2 linked regions of the Stieleria varia genome follow. The protein of the gene in region 1 interacts with the protein of each later gene in a pairwise test. Links are inferred from orthologs where the notes say so. Each region holds a gene or a part of one and is shown on either strand. Other genes may lie near its edges.

What was found.
Region 2: the proteins of rho (region 1) and nusG interact in binary tests that used the Escherichia coli proteins (3 or more experiments, as listed by UniProt). The link is inferred for Stieleria varia from one-to-one orthologs.

What each region holds. Positions count from the first base shown.
Region 1 is NZ_CP151726.1:7,275,645-7,283,951, forward strand. Bases 1-2,884 are described here. They hold rho (transcription termination factor Rho), read left to right. Parts: upstream 1-633; coding sequence 634-2,136; downstream 2,137-2,884. Other genes in these bases: coaE (dephospho-CoA kinase), read left to right, coding at 1-455; ribH (6,7-dimethyl-8-ribityllumazine synthase), read left to right, coding at 2,126-2,623; Pla52nx_RS24435 (hypothetical protein), read right to left, coding at 2,648-2,884. Outside these bases: more of Pla52nx_RS24435, read right to left, coding at 2,885-4,150; Pla52nx_RS24440 (transposase), read right to left, coding at 5,576-6,268; Pla52nx_RS24445 (hypothetical protein), read left to right, coding at 6,680-7,159; Pla52nx_RS24450 (DUF1501 domain-containing protein), read right to left, coding at 7,358-8,307. UniProt on the Escherichia coli protein: Facilitates transcription termination by a mechanism that involves Rho binding to the nascent RNA, activation of Rho's RNA-dependent ATPase activity, and release of the mRNA from the DNA template.
Region 2 is NZ_CP151726.1:6,078,634-6,086,855, reverse strand. The notes cover bases 3,342-6,140. They hold nusG (transcription termination/antitermination protein NusG), read right to left. Parts: upstream 5,218-6,140; coding sequence 4,465-5,217; downstream 3,342-4,464. Other genes in these bases: tuf (elongation factor Tu), read right to left, coding at 6,036-6,140; secE (preprotein translocase subunit SecE), read right to left, coding at 5,305-5,748; rplK (50S ribosomal protein L11), read right to left, coding at 3,890-4,315; Pla52nx_RS20610 (ADP-ribosylation factor-directed GTPase activating protein), read left to right, coding at 3,342-3,355. Also shown: Pla52nx_RS20615 (hypothetical protein), read left to right, coding at 74-2,146; more of Pla52nx_RS20610, read left to right, coding at 2,276-3,341; more of tuf, read right to left, coding at 6,141-7,232. UniProt on the Escherichia coli protein: Part of the processive rRNA transcription and antitermination complex (rrnTAC). The complex forms an RNA-chaperone ring around the RNA exit tunnel of RNA polymerase (RNAP).

The sequences.
Region 1 (8,307 bases):
TGGAGTCGCTGGTGCATCCGATCGTGCGTCGGAAGATCACCGAAAGCTTGATTTGGGCGGCTGAGAACCGTTTTCCCGTCTCTCTGCTGGATGTTCCCCTGATGTTCGAATCGGGTTGGGACCGATGTTGCGATGCCATCTGGTGCATCGATGCGGACCGCGATGTTCGGCTTCAGAGAGCCGCCCGACGAGGCTGGGACGCTTTGGAACTGGATCGCCGGGAGGCCAGCCAAGTGTCGATAGCGACAAAAAAGCGACTCAGTAACCGAATTATGTCTAATGATGCGACCTTAGAGGCTTTGCACGAAAAACTCCGTGCCGCGTGGGAATTGCTCGCTACAATCCAGGGCAGCAGTACCACCAAATCACACCCATCCGGGCCATCAGTCCGAATTACGCCATCGATCCGGACCGGGATCCGGCACTGCCAAACCGACTTCCCAGCCGAAATATGACCCTGACACGATGGTTCCCCGCCATTGCGACCCTTCATTGGACAATCGACGAAATTTCCTGTTAGGCTGTAAGCACCGCCCATGCGGTGGCTGACTATACCCTCCTGCTTCTCTCTTTTCCCTGCCTGCATTCCCTCTCTTCAGAGCGCCACGGCTGACCCAGGCGCGACCAATCATCATGCAATCCAATCGGCCAAACGGTGAGGACAACCGGGGTCCGCGACGCAACAGCGGATCGCGCGAGTACCAGCAGTACAAACGTACTGCACGTCCGCGACACCCGGACAAACAAGTCGACGAACGCATTCGCGAGCTGGATGCGGAACGAGATCCGTTATCGCTCCCCGAGGAGATCGTCAGCGAAGCCAACAAGTCAGGCAAACGCGTTGGAATTCCATCCGGACAGGAAACCACCGAGCTGAATTTGGCTCAGTTGCAGACCAAGACGATCGAGCAGCTCGCGCAGTTGGCGGTTGCCGAAGGCATCACGCTGGCCGACGGGATTTCGCGTACCGAGCTGATGTTCGCGGTGCTCAAGCATCGTATGAAAGTCAACGGGCTGATGTACGGAGAGGGCACGTTGGAAATCTTGCCCGACGGTTTCGGGTTTCTGCGAAGCGCGTCGCATCACTACATCTCCTGTCCCGATGACATCTACGTTTCACCCAGTCAGATTCGTCGCTTCGGTTTGCAAACCGGCAGCCATGTTGCGGGACAGATCCGACCACCCAAGGAAAACGAACGATACTTTGCATTGTTGAGAATCGAAGCGATCAATCGCCAAGATCCGATGCAACGCAATCAGATGGTTGCGTTCGATTTGTTGACCCCGCTGCACCCCAACACGCGAATCATTCTGGAGCACGATCCGGCAGAGTTGAGCACGCGTGTGGTCGACATGCTGACGCCAATCGGGTTTGGACAACGCGGTTTGATTGTCAGCCCTCCGCGGGCGGGCAAAACGATCCTGATGCAGCAGATGGCGCGAGCGGTCTTGAAGAACTATCCCGAGTCGTACGTGTTCATCTTGTTGATCGATGAACGGCCGGAGGAAGTCACGGACATGGAACGCGAGGTTCGCGGGCCGCAATGCGAGGTCATCAGCAGCACGTTCGATGAACCCGCACAGCGACACATCCAAGTCGCTCAGATGGTGATCGAAAAAGCAAAGCGGATGGTGGAAGCCGGCACCGACGTGGTGGTCTTCTTGGACTCCATCACCAGGTTGGCTCGCGCGCACAACAGCGACGGTGAGTCCACGGGCAAGTTGCTTTCGGGTGGCTTGGACGCGGGAGCGTTGCAAAAACCCAAGGCCCTGTTCGGTTCGGCGAGAAAGACAGAGGAAGGTGGTTCGCTGACCATCTTGGCGACGGCGTTGGTCGACACGGGCAGCAAGATGGACGACGTGATCTTTGAAGAGTTCAAAGGAACCGGCAACTTGGAGATCGTACTCGATCGCGCTCTGGTCGATCGTCGCATTTGGCCCGCGATCGATATCGCACGTAGCGGGACTCGTCGCGAAGAAATGTTGATGGATGCAGACGAGCATGCCAGAATCTCTGCCCTGCGTCGTGCGTTTGCCGAAGTTTCTCCGGCGGATGCGATGGCAGATCTAACCAAGCGTCTACGGAAAACGCAAAACAACGTTGAGTTCTTGATGAGTGTGAAAAATGTCGATTGATTCAGCCGATTCGGGAACGATTCAGACTTTTGTCGGTACCGATGGCGATTTGCCCCAGGGCAAGATCGTGGTTGCCGCGAGCACCTACAACGAAGCCATTTGCGATTCGATGCTCACCGCAGCACTGGAGTCGCTGAATAATGGTGGCGTCGCCCCATCGGACATTCTGGTCGTACGAGTTCCGGGAGCATGGGAGCTGTCCCTCGCAATCGCTCCGCTGATTCGACGTCCCGACGTGGTCGCCGCGATCGCCTTGGGATGTGTGATCAAAGGTGAAACGACGCACGACGAGCACATCAATCGGGCCGTCAGCATGTCCTTGATGAACATGGGCGTCGAAACGGAGAAACCGATCGGGCTTGGTCTGTTGACCTGCAACACGCTGGAGCAGGCATTGCAGCGAAGCGGCGGAGCACTGGGCAACAAAGGCCATGAAGCCGCCGACGCCGCCTTGGAGTTGTTGCGACTGTCGGTCAAAATCGGCTAGCCCAGATCATTCATCCGCCACCCCTCAAGGCCAATCAGGAGCCTTCTTCAGCTTACCGGTTTTCAGATCAGTCAGCTTGATCGCATCGGCTGGCGTTTCTTTCGTTGAACGAAAGTGGATCACCAAGCCGGCTTTGGTTCCCATTTTTTCCCGATCGACTTGACCCGAGTGCGCTGAGTCCGGGCCGTCAACGATCCAACGAAAACGGCTCGGCGGTTTGCTGTCTCGCACGACCGCCAACCGGATCGGCTGATCCGTCTTGGGCATGGACTCAATCACTTGGAAATCATCTCCACTGCCCGACTGACTACTGACGATCTCCATGCGGTCTCCTTGAGTGCGGATTCCGATCAGCCATTTCGGAAAGCCGATTGCAACGAGCTGTCCATCGGAAACTTGACCACTCATCTGAACCGTTAAGCTCACTGCCTGACCGCTCTCAAGACTCGGTTTCGTCTCGCTCAACGTTTGCGTTGCGGCCGCGTTCTCGGCCGGTTGAACAATCATCGCGCCATCGGCGGCATTGAACAGCCGTTGAGTGTTTGCGATCTTGAATCGCTTCGCGACGTCGCCTGGAAACTCAGGAACAGCTTTCAGCCCGGCAAGCCAATCTTTGGCAAGTGAAATCGGTGTGGCGTCAGATGGTCCATCACCAGACTTCGCCGGTGGTTGCATGTCTTTCGCTCCCGGCACACTGGCTCCCGGCACATTCACATCGGCCAAGACCTCGTCAAACTTTCCGCCGCTCAGCAGTCCCGATCCTTTCGTGCGTCCGATCTCGGCACCCAGTTTTTGAGATTTCGGCGCGACAGGTCGAGCTTGGCTGCTGGAGACGCTCGCGTTTGCGGTGCGTTTGGTTCGAGTCGAACTCATGGCCTCGTTTGAGGATGACTCCGAGTCATTCGGCGTCGTATTGTCTGGCGTCGTCTTGTTTGAAGTCAAACCGCTCGGTTTTTGGTTCTTTGGGGCCGGGCTGCCGGTCGATTGGGTCGCCGTCGATTTGGACGACAAAGGTTTAGCGTCAGCAGCACGTCGGCCGCCGCCTCCACGATTGACGAAGTAAACGATCAACACAATCAGCAACAGAACACTTGCGCTGATCGCATGGAATTTCCATTGGAACTGTTTGCGTTTCCTGCGCGAGGCGGCATAGGAGTCTGCGCGACTGCTGGCAGGTGTTCCCGCAGCACTTGCGTTGGCGGCGGCTGTTGGTGCTGCGGCGTTGCTCGTGGGAACGACGGTGGGCCTCGCCGCCGGAGCGGGATTCCGCAATTGATCGTCGTAGTGTGTTTTGGATTCGGGGTCCGTCAGCACGCGTCTCGCTGACGCGACCATCCCCAGCAATTCTTGAACCGCCTTGCGTTGCGGCCCCGCAGCGATCGAGTGCAGATAGGCAGCCCTTTGTTTGGCGGCCTCATCGATCTTGGTCGTATCGGATTCAAAATCATCCAGCCCTAGGAGGGCGTAGTGATTGGGGGGCAAACGATCGGCAGGAATCTGCAACCACTGCTGATAGAGTTCGTTCATAAACAAAAAAGGGCGAGTCGTATCGGCGGTATGCTTGGGGTGCCTGGGTCAAACGCCCCAACGGCACCGCCTCGTTGGCAGGAGAATAGAATCAGCACTATAGCACGCTGGCACGCTCAGCCAAAACAAACCACCCGAAAACGGATTTACCGCGAGTGGTCGTGAGAAAGGAAAACGAATAGGTCTTTGGAAAGCACGAGAACCTAAGACGATGGGGGCACGCAATCAAACGCCAGCTAACAGCGCGACCAACTGCTCGCCTAACTCGAACGAGCTAGTCTCGCCTTCGAGATCGTTGAAGGTACGTGTTACTGGCCCCGCTTTCATCGAAGATCCCGCGTGTTCTGGGCCGATTTGTAGTCGGAATAGGAAAGGCGTTGTACATGGTTAATTCGGTACACTTTCGCCCGCCCTCGCAGTCAGCATCTCGCAGCCCGCCTTTCAGAGATTCTAAACCGTACCCCGCTGCTACCTCGCCCCTTTTCAGACGCGTTGCACGCAAATTGTGTTGCACAAGTGCGGATTCATCTCCCGCTGCTTTTCTCTTGGACCTTGGGGGGACGTCATCATGAAGCCGTGGATTTTCACTTCTCTGCAGCAACGTGACCAACAACTTTCCCTGCTGAAGTGCTCTGCTTGCCCCCACTGCAAACACATCGGGACTCTATGGCGACGTGATCGTCTACGAAGGTGGCCGCCGGATCGGTAAGGCCCGCCTGCTGGACGCCGTCGCCAACGGCATGATGCGCCGGAAAGAAACCTCGTGAGCCTCGGGCGCTAGCCGTGGGCCCCGTACCACAATCCGCACCTCGATGCCTCGTGAGCCTCGGGCGCTAGCCGTGGGCCCCGCACCACAATCCGCACCACTCGTCCACTCTGGCTCCCTTCTCCCCCAGCTTTTCTGGGGGAGAAGGGCTGGGGATGAGGGGGCTGAACGCTGAAACGTTGCTTCACCCAATACGCATCCATTCCAAGCGACTTCGCGCACGAAAAGCCAACTAACAACTTCACTCCTCCCATTTCCAACATCCACCCATGATCAGATCCTACTTTCTCTGATTCGAAGCTCCTTCCGTCGAGCTTGTCTCGGCGGAGGAAACAACTGACGGCTACTTGCCCAAGCCAACAAAACTTCCCCACCGCCCGCGAATCGCCAAAGGCGATTCGCGGGCGGTGGGGAAGCGAATGCGATTGTGTTACCGGGTAGCTGCCAGTTGTTGCTCCGAACCGGGGCAAGCCCGGCGGAAGCAAAGAATCAATCCTACGTAGACCGTGAACAACGAGTCACTTCCGGTCAATGAAACCATCCGATCTCAATTCGGCCAAGAACATCCCAAGAGGAATCTAAGGGGTCAGGCCCCTTTGTTGGGATTTTCCGGGGCAGGAATCTAAGGGGTCAGGCCTCTTTGGCAGGAATCTAAGGGGTCAGGCCTCTTTGTTGGGATTTTCCGGGAACCGGACCCGCTTTCGGCCCCTCGGTCGCATGGTCGATTCCAGATGAAGACGGCGGGCAATGCTTTCAACCCAACCCTCACCGCCCAGCGGCTTGCCACGTTGGGCCGACAGGCGGCACGCGGCCAATTCTTCGTCGCTGAGGCATTGATTGACTCGCTCGGTCCAACGGGGAAGCCGCGATTTCGGCCAGCGCGAAAGCAGGTTCGGAGCCGGAGCGTGCAGCCAGTGCCATAGCGATCCCCAACGCCAGTCCTCCGCTCGCTCGACCAAACCCGCTCGCAACGCGTTGCGTTGGACGTACCGGCAAACCACGAAAAAATGCTCATCGTCTTGGATCGGAAAGCTCTTGTATCGTTGTTGATAAACATGTCCCGTGCCGCCGGTGTGGTAGTGCGAATGATACCGCATCGTGTGCGTTCCTCCGACCCACGCCATGAATCGACTCATCTCCCCATCGACCAACGGTCGCAGAACCAGATGGTAACAGTTGGGCATCAACTGGAAGGAATACAACTCGATTTGGAGAATTTGCAACGCTTCATGCAGGATCCACTCGAAAGCAGCGTAGTCGGCATCTTTGTGAAAAATCGTCGCTCGCAAATTGCCGCGATTCAGCGCGTGATACAAACCGCCCGCTTCATCGGCACGTGGTGGTCGGGGCATGGTGAGGTTCTCCGAAAAGGGACCTTTGACAAAGCGTAACCTGCGAAGAACCAAAAACAAAGAGGCCTGACCCCTTTGCTTTGACCCCTTTGCTTTGCGCGACTTTTGAATATTAGTGGAACTAGATTGACACTTCGTGGAGGCGAAGAGTTGAGGAGACGAATCCCGGCATGTGTTGTTTCCTTTGATCGATGGGTATATGGATCACGGGACGGGACGAACTGGTCGAACTTTCTTAAGCGGATTGAACTAGAAAAAACGTCAAACTAGTGCTGGAGTTGTGAGTCAGTCTAAGCAGCAAAGTTCTCTGTCCCCGATCGCTCCGATGTCCCAGATCGTTCCGCTTCGGAAAACGTGACGGAAAGTTTGCTGTTGGAGGCGTAGCAGAGGTCGGCTTCATTTGGAAAGAACATGTCCAGTACAAATACCCCTTTGACGACCCAGATGTCCATTTTTTGGCTTGCACCAGAAAAGAAGGCGTTTTTTTGGAGCCCTGATTGTGCGGTATTTCTAGAACACGGTGAGATAACCCATCGTTGCAGAGGGAAGTCTCCTTACGAGTTTATAATAAGATCTGAGAATTCCGACGCTTCACTGCGAGCCGTTACGCTGGGAGGCAAAGAACTATCACTGACCTTGAACCAAGTGGAAATTGCTGTCCTTGAATATCGTGGTTGGGGCAATCGTGAACTGACATTGATGGGTGAACCCTTTACAGTTCTCGCCAAAGGTGGTCTTTCTGGGACCTACTATGTTCCTGGTGTTTTTGAGTTGACGATGGGAGTGAGATGCCATTCAACTTTGGCGATGGGGACGAGTTGCAACGAATGGATTTGGACTGCTTTGGCACTGAGCTATCTCTATTGGTTTCGGTTCTGGCTAAGTGACTGAGTGACTGTGTGAGCAATAAGCGGCGACAGATGGTTCACGGCATCCCACACAATCTTTCGCCGCCTCCGCGGCTATGCATTTTGGGACGGTTCAATTCTCAATCCTTGAATACCCTGACGAATCGATCTCTCTTGGCGACAGAGTCTCGTCGTGTTGAGGTTTGAGCGGCTGAAGCCTGGACTCCAACTTCGCGATGCACTAGGCGATGATTTCGGACACCACGCGGGCGGGCTCGACGCCGGTGAGGCGTTGATCGAGACCTTGAAATTTGACGCTCAGTCGCGTGTGGTCAAATCCCATCAGATGCAGGATGGTGGCGTGCAGGTCTCGTACATGGACTCGATCTTTGATCACGTTGAAACCAAACTCATCGCTTTCACCGATCGTCACGCCGGGCTTCATCCCGCCGCCGGCCATCCACATGGTGAAGGCGTTGGGGTGGTGATCACGTCCGTCGTCCCCGCCTCCTTGCACCATCGGTGTGCGGCCGAACTCGCCACCCCAGATGACGAGTGTTTCATCCAACATGCCTCGCTGTTTCAGGTCTCGGATCAAAGCGGCACAACCCTGATCGGTGTCCCGACAGTTGTTCGTCAGTCCTTTCTTGAGGTTGCCGTGTTGATCCCACGCTTCATGGAACAATTGAACAAAGCGAACTCCGCGTTCGACCAATCGACGCGCCAGCAAGCAGTTCTTGTTGAAAGATGACTTCGCCGGGTCGACGCCATACATCTGCAGCGTTTCTTTGGATTCCGAGGCCAAGTCCATCAGTTCCGGCGCGCTGGATTGCATTCGGTACGCCATCTCGTAGCTGTTGATACGTGTGGCAATCTCCGGATCTCCTGTGAGCTCCAACTGTTGCTGATTGAGATGAGTGATCGCGTCGAGCGCGTCGCGTTGCGCGACATCGTCGACCCCTGGAGGGTTGGAGAGATATAGGACTGGATCGCCCACGTTGCGTAGCTGTACGCCGGAATACACCGTGGGTAAGTACCCGCTGCCCCAGTTGCTGTTTCCTCCACTGGGACCCTTGGCCCCGCTGCTGAAGACCACAAAACCAGGCAGGTCTCGTGATTCACTGCCCAGTCCGTACAGGGTCCACGAGCCTAAGCTGGGTTTACCAAAGAGTTGCGAACCGGTGTTCATCA
Region 2 (8,222 bases), 1.2 Mb from region 1 along the record:
GTCAACGCGAAAGCGGGTCGTGGGTCGCAAGCGTTGCGATACTGATTTTCAATTTCACTTGCGAGTAATATCCATGCACTCTGTCATTCGCGGACTGATCCCCCTGCTTGTCGTCGGTATGCTGAGTATTGCCAACTCCGCCGTCGCCGGGATCAGCTCCGAAAACATCATTGTGGTCGTCAACGGCTCGTCCCAGGTTTCCAGAACGATCGCCAATCACTATGTGCAGTTGCGAAATATTCCGAGCAGCAATGTGGTGGTCTTGTCGGATGTGCCCTCGGGATTACTGGTCGAGTATGAACCCTTCCGAGACAAGATCCTGAAGCCCTTGTTGACGCAGATCGATAGCCGTGGCTTGGCATCGCACACGCGGGTGATCGCATATTCGGCAGATTTCCCAACGATGGTGGGGATCAAATCCTTTACCGATCAGATCAAAGAGCCGACGATCAAAAAGTATCAGTTGCCCGTCGCGTCGATCAACGGGGCAACCTATCTGTACCGCTTTCTGCTGGACAATAACCCTGCGTTCCTGAGTCTCGGTGCGAATTTCTATGCCCGAGGCGATTTCGAGAGAACATTCACCAATCCTTATCTCGACGATCGTCGCAGCGCATTCGAAGACGCTGAGAAACTGAGACTGGACGGTCGGTACGCGGATGCGGCAGAAAGGTATCAAGAACTGTTTGCCAAGACGCCCTACACCGCCGCGTTGGCCATTCGTTCCGCCGAATGTTTCCAGCACGCAGAGCAATCTGACAAGGCCGTCGAGCTCCTCACTGCGGCGATCAAATCCGGCTGGTCTTCACGACGGTACCTGCAAGAGAGCGTCGTGCTGTCGGAACTGTTGGATCGCGACGGACTCAGTGCGATGGTGACCGCGTTGGATGACTTGCCCATTGCCTCACAGGGGCCTGTCGGATTTCGCGGCGATCTCGGCTGGGCGCTCAATGGTTCCTACATGCCGGTCAAACAAGGTGGGATTCCGTACCTGATGTCCTGCTGCTTGGCCGTGGTCCATCCACGCGGCAGCACGGTGGACCAAGCCGTCGCGGTACTGCAACGAGCGGCCACCGCCGATCGTACGTTCCCCCAAGCTCGTTTTGCTTTCTCGGGCCATCCCGGAGTCCGTTCGAAGACGCGAAAGCCAGGCATGGCCAACGCGTTGGTTGCGTTGCAAGAAATGGGGCATCAAACGGAAGTCTTTTCGGGTGACCAACCCGCCGAGGGCGGGGCGATCGTCGGCTTGATGACCGGGCGTCCAACGATCCAATTCCGATCGATGCCTTGGAAACTCGTTCCTGGGTCGATCGCGGAGAACCTGACCAGCCTCGGTGGTGCCTACAACTTGGATGGACATACCAAGCTGACTGAGTTCTTGCATGCCGGAGCAGCGATGAGCAGTGGCGCGGTCGCAGAACCCTACGCGTTGCAACAAAAATTCCCGCTGCCCATGATGTACGCCTTCTATGCCAAAGGTGTCTCGGCCATCGAAGCGTTTTACTTGTCCGTGGCATCGCCTTATCAATTGCTGATCGTCGGCGATCCCATGACACAACCCTTTTCCCGTGCGCCGGCAGAACTGATCGACATGCAACTGGCAACCGAGGGGCAAACGATGATCGAGCTGCAGCGACGTGCTCTGGGGTTGACGCTGCCAAAAACAAACACGGTCGCCATCAATATCTTGGTCGAAGGTCGCATGGCGCAGACATCACCTGCCGTTCCGAAAATTCGGATCAACTTGCCAGCAGATGCATCGGGTGTCCTTGAGATTCGCGCCACACTGATCGGAGCGGACCCGACGATGCCGCAAGTAGGGTTCATCGAAGAAATCGAGCTGCAGGGTCCACATCCTTCGCCCTCCGCAATGGCGGCTGATGCCCCAAAAGACGATCCAACAAAGGATCCGACGGAAAAAATCGCTGCGAACGAGGGTCAGCAGATTAAACTCTCGCTAACGTGCCCCGGGGCGGATTCGATCCGCTTGATGCACTTTGGCTCCGAGGTAGCGAGGTTGGACGACTCACAGGGTACCGTCACTGTCGACGCCAGTGCTCTCGGCAGTGGGCCACTCCGATTCACTCCATTTGCCCACTTCGGCAAAACGATCGTCAGGGGAAAGCAATTGGTCGTGCAGCGCTGACCGCCTCGCCTTTGTTTTCAAACCATTCGCCGACCCGCCGCTGCTCCCAATATGTCGCAATCCATCCCTTCTCTGTCCCGTCGATCTCTGTCCCGTCGATCTCTGTCCCGTCGATCCGCTTTGGTCCTGATGGCTGCTTCGGCTGGCGCCCTGACCGGCTGCCCCCTCTCGGTGCCCGAGTCGTTGCCCCAAGTCCGAACGGCAGGCTCTGAGTCAGGTCAAGCCGACGGAAACGCCGACGCGGGCGAGCAACCGCTTTCACAATTGATCGCAGACACACTGCAACGCAATCTGCAGACTCGCGCGCTGTCCACTCAGCTCCACGGGGCTTGGCAAATCCTGCATGGTGTTCTTGCATACGGTCGCGAGTTCATCGTCGAAACGCCAGACGGAACGAAGCCGACCATCGATTACCTGCTTGGGGGAGGCGAGATCCGAGGGTTCGAGCCGATGTTTGGTGATCGTTTCGGCGACGACGCCCGTCGCGGTTTACGCATGGAGCTGGCGCCTGACAACAAAGTCAGCCAGGGGCACCGGGACCAATGGCTGGCGGTGCTGTGCCAGTGTGATCTGCCGTTGGAGACGGAGGTCCGCGGCGGCGATCATGTGTTCACATTCGCCGATTGGCTCAACCAAGCCGAGTGGGACGTGCCACTGAATCTGGAACTTGAGTTCAGCTGGACATTGATTGCGCTGTCTGCCTATCGTTCCACCGATCACAGTTGGGTTGCACGTGACGGCGAAACCTATTCGACAGAACTGTTGCTAGAATCGGAGATTGAGCGAGACTTGGAGCAAAGTGCCTGTGGCGGCACTCACCGTCTGATTGGAATCGCAACCGCCCTACGCAAACGAATCGCTGAACAGATGCCCGTTACTGGTGTTTGGCAGCGGGCGCAACAATTGGTGTCAAGTTGCATCGCGGAGTCAAAGGAGAACCAGAATCCAGACGGCACGTACTCGACAGCCTATTTCCATCGTCCTGGTTGGGTTCGAGACTTGGGAGAAACGCTGGGGACCACCGGACATGTCCTGGAATTCTTGTCCATCGCTGCCGATCAGCAAACGCTTCATGAAACGTGGGTCGTTCGCGGCGTCCGCAAGTTATGCGGGGTATTGGACCAATGTGACGGTATTGATCTGGAGTGCGGCGGACTTTATCACGCGTTGCACGGATTGGTCGAATATCAACGACGAACCACCGCGTGACATCGATGACGGTGACCGAGCGAGAGACAGCGATCGTAGGTCATGCTGTGCATGATATAATACGGCTTACCAGTCATCACGGCGTCCATTCTGCGACACCCTTCGGGGTCGGTTTGAACTCGACGGCAAGCACCGGCGGTGTTCGCTACGCTCGACCGCCGGCTACCATCTGGGACCATTTCATGGTCCGCTGTCACCTCCCCAAGGGGACTTGGGGGAGGACTCGCTTGGCCGTTTAGGCGAATGCGAGGGTGGGGAGCTGTGTTCGTTTTCGACTTGGAAAGTCGAACGACAATCGTCGCTCGGCTTTCCAAGTCGATAGCGCGTGCCCCGCCAAGCGTTTTGCTATTCCCAACCATTGACTTGCGCAGACAGCTATCCGCCCAAACACAAACCATCCGCCTTGTGCCGTATGCGCAACGGTTACTCCCCCATGCTCAAGTCGCGATTCAGACACCAGTGGAACACAAAAAAAGGCACGACCCGCAATGCGGGTCGTGCCTTTGAGATATTGGCGAAAGGTCTTTTCGACGTTCAGCCTTCGACGTTCAGTCCCATGCTGCGAGCGGTTCCTTCGATCATTTTGACCGCTTGATCGATACTGCGAGCATTCAAGTCTTCCATCTTGGTTTGAGCGATGGCAGCGCACTGCTCGCGGGTGACGGTACCGACTTTGGTGACGTGAGGAACGCCACTGCCTTTGGCGATTCCGGCGGCTTGCTTCAGCAACGATGCTGCCGGTGGGCTCTTGGTGACGAAGTCAAAACTTCGGTCGTTGTAGACGGTCACGACGACGGGGATGGGAGTTCCGTTGTATTCCTTCGTCTTGTCATTGAACGCTTGAACGAACTGTCCAAGGTTGACACCGTACTTACCGAGCGACGTACCGACAGGGGGAGCAGGGGTTGCCTGGCCACCAGGGATTTGGAATTTCGCGATACCTGATACTTGTTTTGCCATTTTTCGTTTGCCTTCCAGTCGCGGTCGCCAGCCAAGTCATGCTTGCTGAGCGACCGGGTGCAATCAATATTGAGTTAAGGTGGTGTTGGGGGAATTTTTTCGGACAGTGTAAACGTTGCTGCGAAACCCGCTAGGGACGTCCGGCAACTTTACAGCGGTTCAACCTGCCAGTGATCCAATTCCATCGGGACACTGCGGCCGAAGATGTTGATGATCACGGTGATTCGGCCGTTCGCTTCATCGACAGTGTCCACATCTCCCTCTTGGTTCTCAAAGTTGCCCTCTTTGACTCGCACGCGGTCACCGACTTTGAACGGAATCGCCGTCTTGATCGGTGCGGGCTCGTCATCATCATCGACTTCGGGGCGATTGACGAACCGTTCGATGTCAGCCGGATCCATCGGCATGGGCTTTCCGGCCGAGCCGGTGAAATCGCTGATACCGCCTGTTTCTCGGACCAAGAACCACGTGTCATCATTGATGATCATGCGGGCCATGATGTAACCGGGCAACAATTTCCGCTTGGTGATGCGACGTTTTCCGTCGCGTGTAAAGGTGGCCACGTCTTCGGTGGGAACAACCACGTCACCAAAGAACTCTTCCATGCCTTCCATCTTGATCCGCTTACGCAACGCGTCCGCAATGGAGTCTTCGCGATTGAAAGCTACTTTCAGGATGTACCAGTCCATTGCCGGGGCATCATCCGCGTCGGTCTCTGAGTCCATGAAATCCTTGGACTCACCACCGGAGGAATCATCGTCGCCAGCATCGCCATCCTCGATTGCGCCGTCTTCGAGCACAGCATCCTCCGTCGCGTCCTGACCTGGGTCATCAATCGCGGCATCGGAGGCTTCGGTGGTCTCGGCTTCGTCGGAAATCAGCTTGGAGTCTTCGTCAGTCATTCTCAAATGGTCCGTCCGGAAAACGTTATCCGTAATGCGTTGGAGAACGCAATCGTGCATGGGCGATCAAATTAGCGAGTGGTCGCGTTAGCTAATGGTCCAGAAAAAGCTAAAGAACCATTGCCAGAAAATATCAAACAGGAACAGCGAAATCGCCAGCACGGCGATGGTCACGACGACAACCACCGATGCCCTGATCAGCTCACCGCGGCTGGGCCACGTGACCTTGTTCATTTCGGCTTCGACAGCGATCAAAAAGTCCGCGAATCGAGGCCAGTTGACCAAACGATAACCGAACCACAGGCCGATCGCTAGCAATGCACTGGGGATACCAGCCGCCGCGTACCCGTTGTCGATCGAGCCACTCAGTGTTGAATAAAGCCGCCAGCAACCAAAGGCGACAATCACCCATATGGCCAGCACCGTCAATTGTCGAACAACCCTTCCTTGGTTCGGTTTGTACACCGACGCCTGGAACAGTTCATTGAGCAACGGTGTCCCGCTGCTCGCTCCGGCTATCTCTCGCGACACTTCAAATACTCCTGGGTTGAGTTATTCCGCGACTCCTCGCGTATTCCAATGAGCAGGGGCGGAGGGACTTGAACCCGCAACCGCTGGTTTTGGAAACCAGTGCTCTGCCAATTGAGCTACACCCCTGTGGAACCGGCGACATTGCCGGCACAGCCAAACATGAATCCTGAAATCATACCGTCACCCCAGTACCGGGGTCCACCCAGAATCAAAACGACCAACGAACCGACGTGAAATCGGTCCGTTGGTTCGTCTCTTTTTGACTCAAGATGACTGTGATTCGTCGATTACGAGAGAATCTTGGTGACGACGCCCGAACCGACCGTACGTCCACCTTCGCGAATCGCGAAACGAACACCGTCGTCCATCGCGATCGGCTTGTGCATTTCCACTTCAACCTTCACGTTGTCGCCGGGCATGCACATTTCGGCGCCGATCAAGTTGGCGGTGCCGGTGACGTCCGTTGTACGGAAGTAGAACTGGGGGCGATAGCCGCTGAAGAATGGGGTGTGACGCCCACCTTCCTCTTTGCTCAAGCAGTAAACTTCTGCTTCGAACTTCGTGTGCGGCTTGATCGATCCTGGCTTGGCCAAGCACTGGCCACGCTGGATGTCTTCACGCTTGATACCACGCAGCAAGCAACCGACGTTGTCGCCTGCACGGCCTTCGGTCATTTCCTTGCGGAACATCTCGACACCCGTGCAGGTGGTTTTCACGGGAGCAGCGGACAAGCCGATGATCTCGACTTCTTCGCCGACCTTGACCACGCCACGCTCGATACGACCGGTCGCAACCGTTCCTCGACCTTCGATCGAGAAAACGTCTTCGATGGCCATCAAGAAAGGCTTGTCGTCTTCACGGGTCGGCTCAGGAATGTACTCGTCCAGAGCTTCCATCAACTCGGTGATGCACTTGCTGGCTTCTGGGTCCGCTGGGTTGTTGTACGCGGGCAACGACGAGCCACGAATCACGGGGACATCGTCGCCCGGGAAGTCGTACTTGCTCAGCAATTCGCGTGCTTCCAGCTCGACCAGTTCCAGCAGCTCTTCGTCGTCGACCAAGTCGCACTTGTTCAGGTAAACCACGATATAAGGCACGCCGACCTGACGAGCCAACAAAACGTGTTCCTTCGTCTGCGGCATCGGTCCGTCCGCAGCGGAGACCACCAAAATTGCACCGTCCATCTGGGCGGCACCGGTGATCATGTTCTTCACAAAGTCAGCGTGGCCCGGGCAGTCGATGTGGGCGTAGTGACGGTTGGGGGTTTCGTACTCGACGTGAGCCACAGCGATCGTCACGGTCTTCGTAGCGTCACGAACCGTACCGCCCTTGGCGATATCGGCGTAGCCTTTGGCCTTTGCCAAACCTTTGGCAGCCTGGACGGCCAGGATCGCGCCTGTGGTCGTCGTTTTTCCGTGGTCAATGTGGCCAATGGTGCCCACGTTTACGTGAGGCTTGGTCCGTTCAAATTGTGCCTTAGCCATTTCAAACTCACTTGCATCCAGCAATGCCACTACCGCGCCAAGGATACGCCTCAGCTCGGCCCAAAATGTCAGCGACCGCGTTCACACCCACGGGAGCTCGCTAGCACCTCAGCCGCATCGCCAAACTCGTTCAACAAACAAGAAAGGGATTGTTTTTCTGCGACCCTACATCGAGTCGCGTCACCGTCATTTTGCCGAGCGTTTGACGCCCGGTCAGTGGTGTGGTTCTTCACCCGCACCATCCAGCCGTAGTTGTCTCGCAAACCGCGTTGGCTTGCAATTGCTGATTCGCAAAAAAGCGGTCAGCAGGGCGAGAATTCTCACCGCAACCGAGTTCTCACGCAATGCCCCATCGTGCAGATCTCGGCAGAATCTCTCGCTCTAACCCAGCGGCCGCAGACACCACTCTCGATGAACCGCTTCACCGAGAGATCGGTGGGTCGGAACCACGTGCCTCCATCGCTCGCTCCACTGAATCAAACCATGGAATCAAACCATGGAATTCAGCGGACTTCGGCACCGCAGTTGAGAACCGAAAACAAAGCTGCTGATGGGACTTGAACCCATGACCTCTTCCTTACCAAGGAAGTGCTCTACCACTGAGCTACAGCAGCGACTCGGCTGCCAGCGTCTTCAGCCAACGCGTTCCCTCAGGGATACGCCCGTAGGATCAAGCTCGCGACGTGCCGCAAACACCAAAAACGCCAATGAAAAGCGGGTGAAGGGAATCGAACCCTCGTATTCAGCTTGGAAGGCTGCTGCACTACCATTGTGCTACACCCGCGTGACGCAGCCACTAAAGCGTGCGCCGAAACTCTCTCTCTTAGTGGGGGCTATAGGATTCGAACCTATGTAGGCATAGCCAGCGGATTTACAGTCCGCCCCCTTTAACCACTCGGGCAAACCCCCATCACATCAATTGTGTCTTCGATCGGTCGTCTCATCCCCGATCTCCAGAAAACCCGCTTACGTTTTTTCTGTAAACCAAGA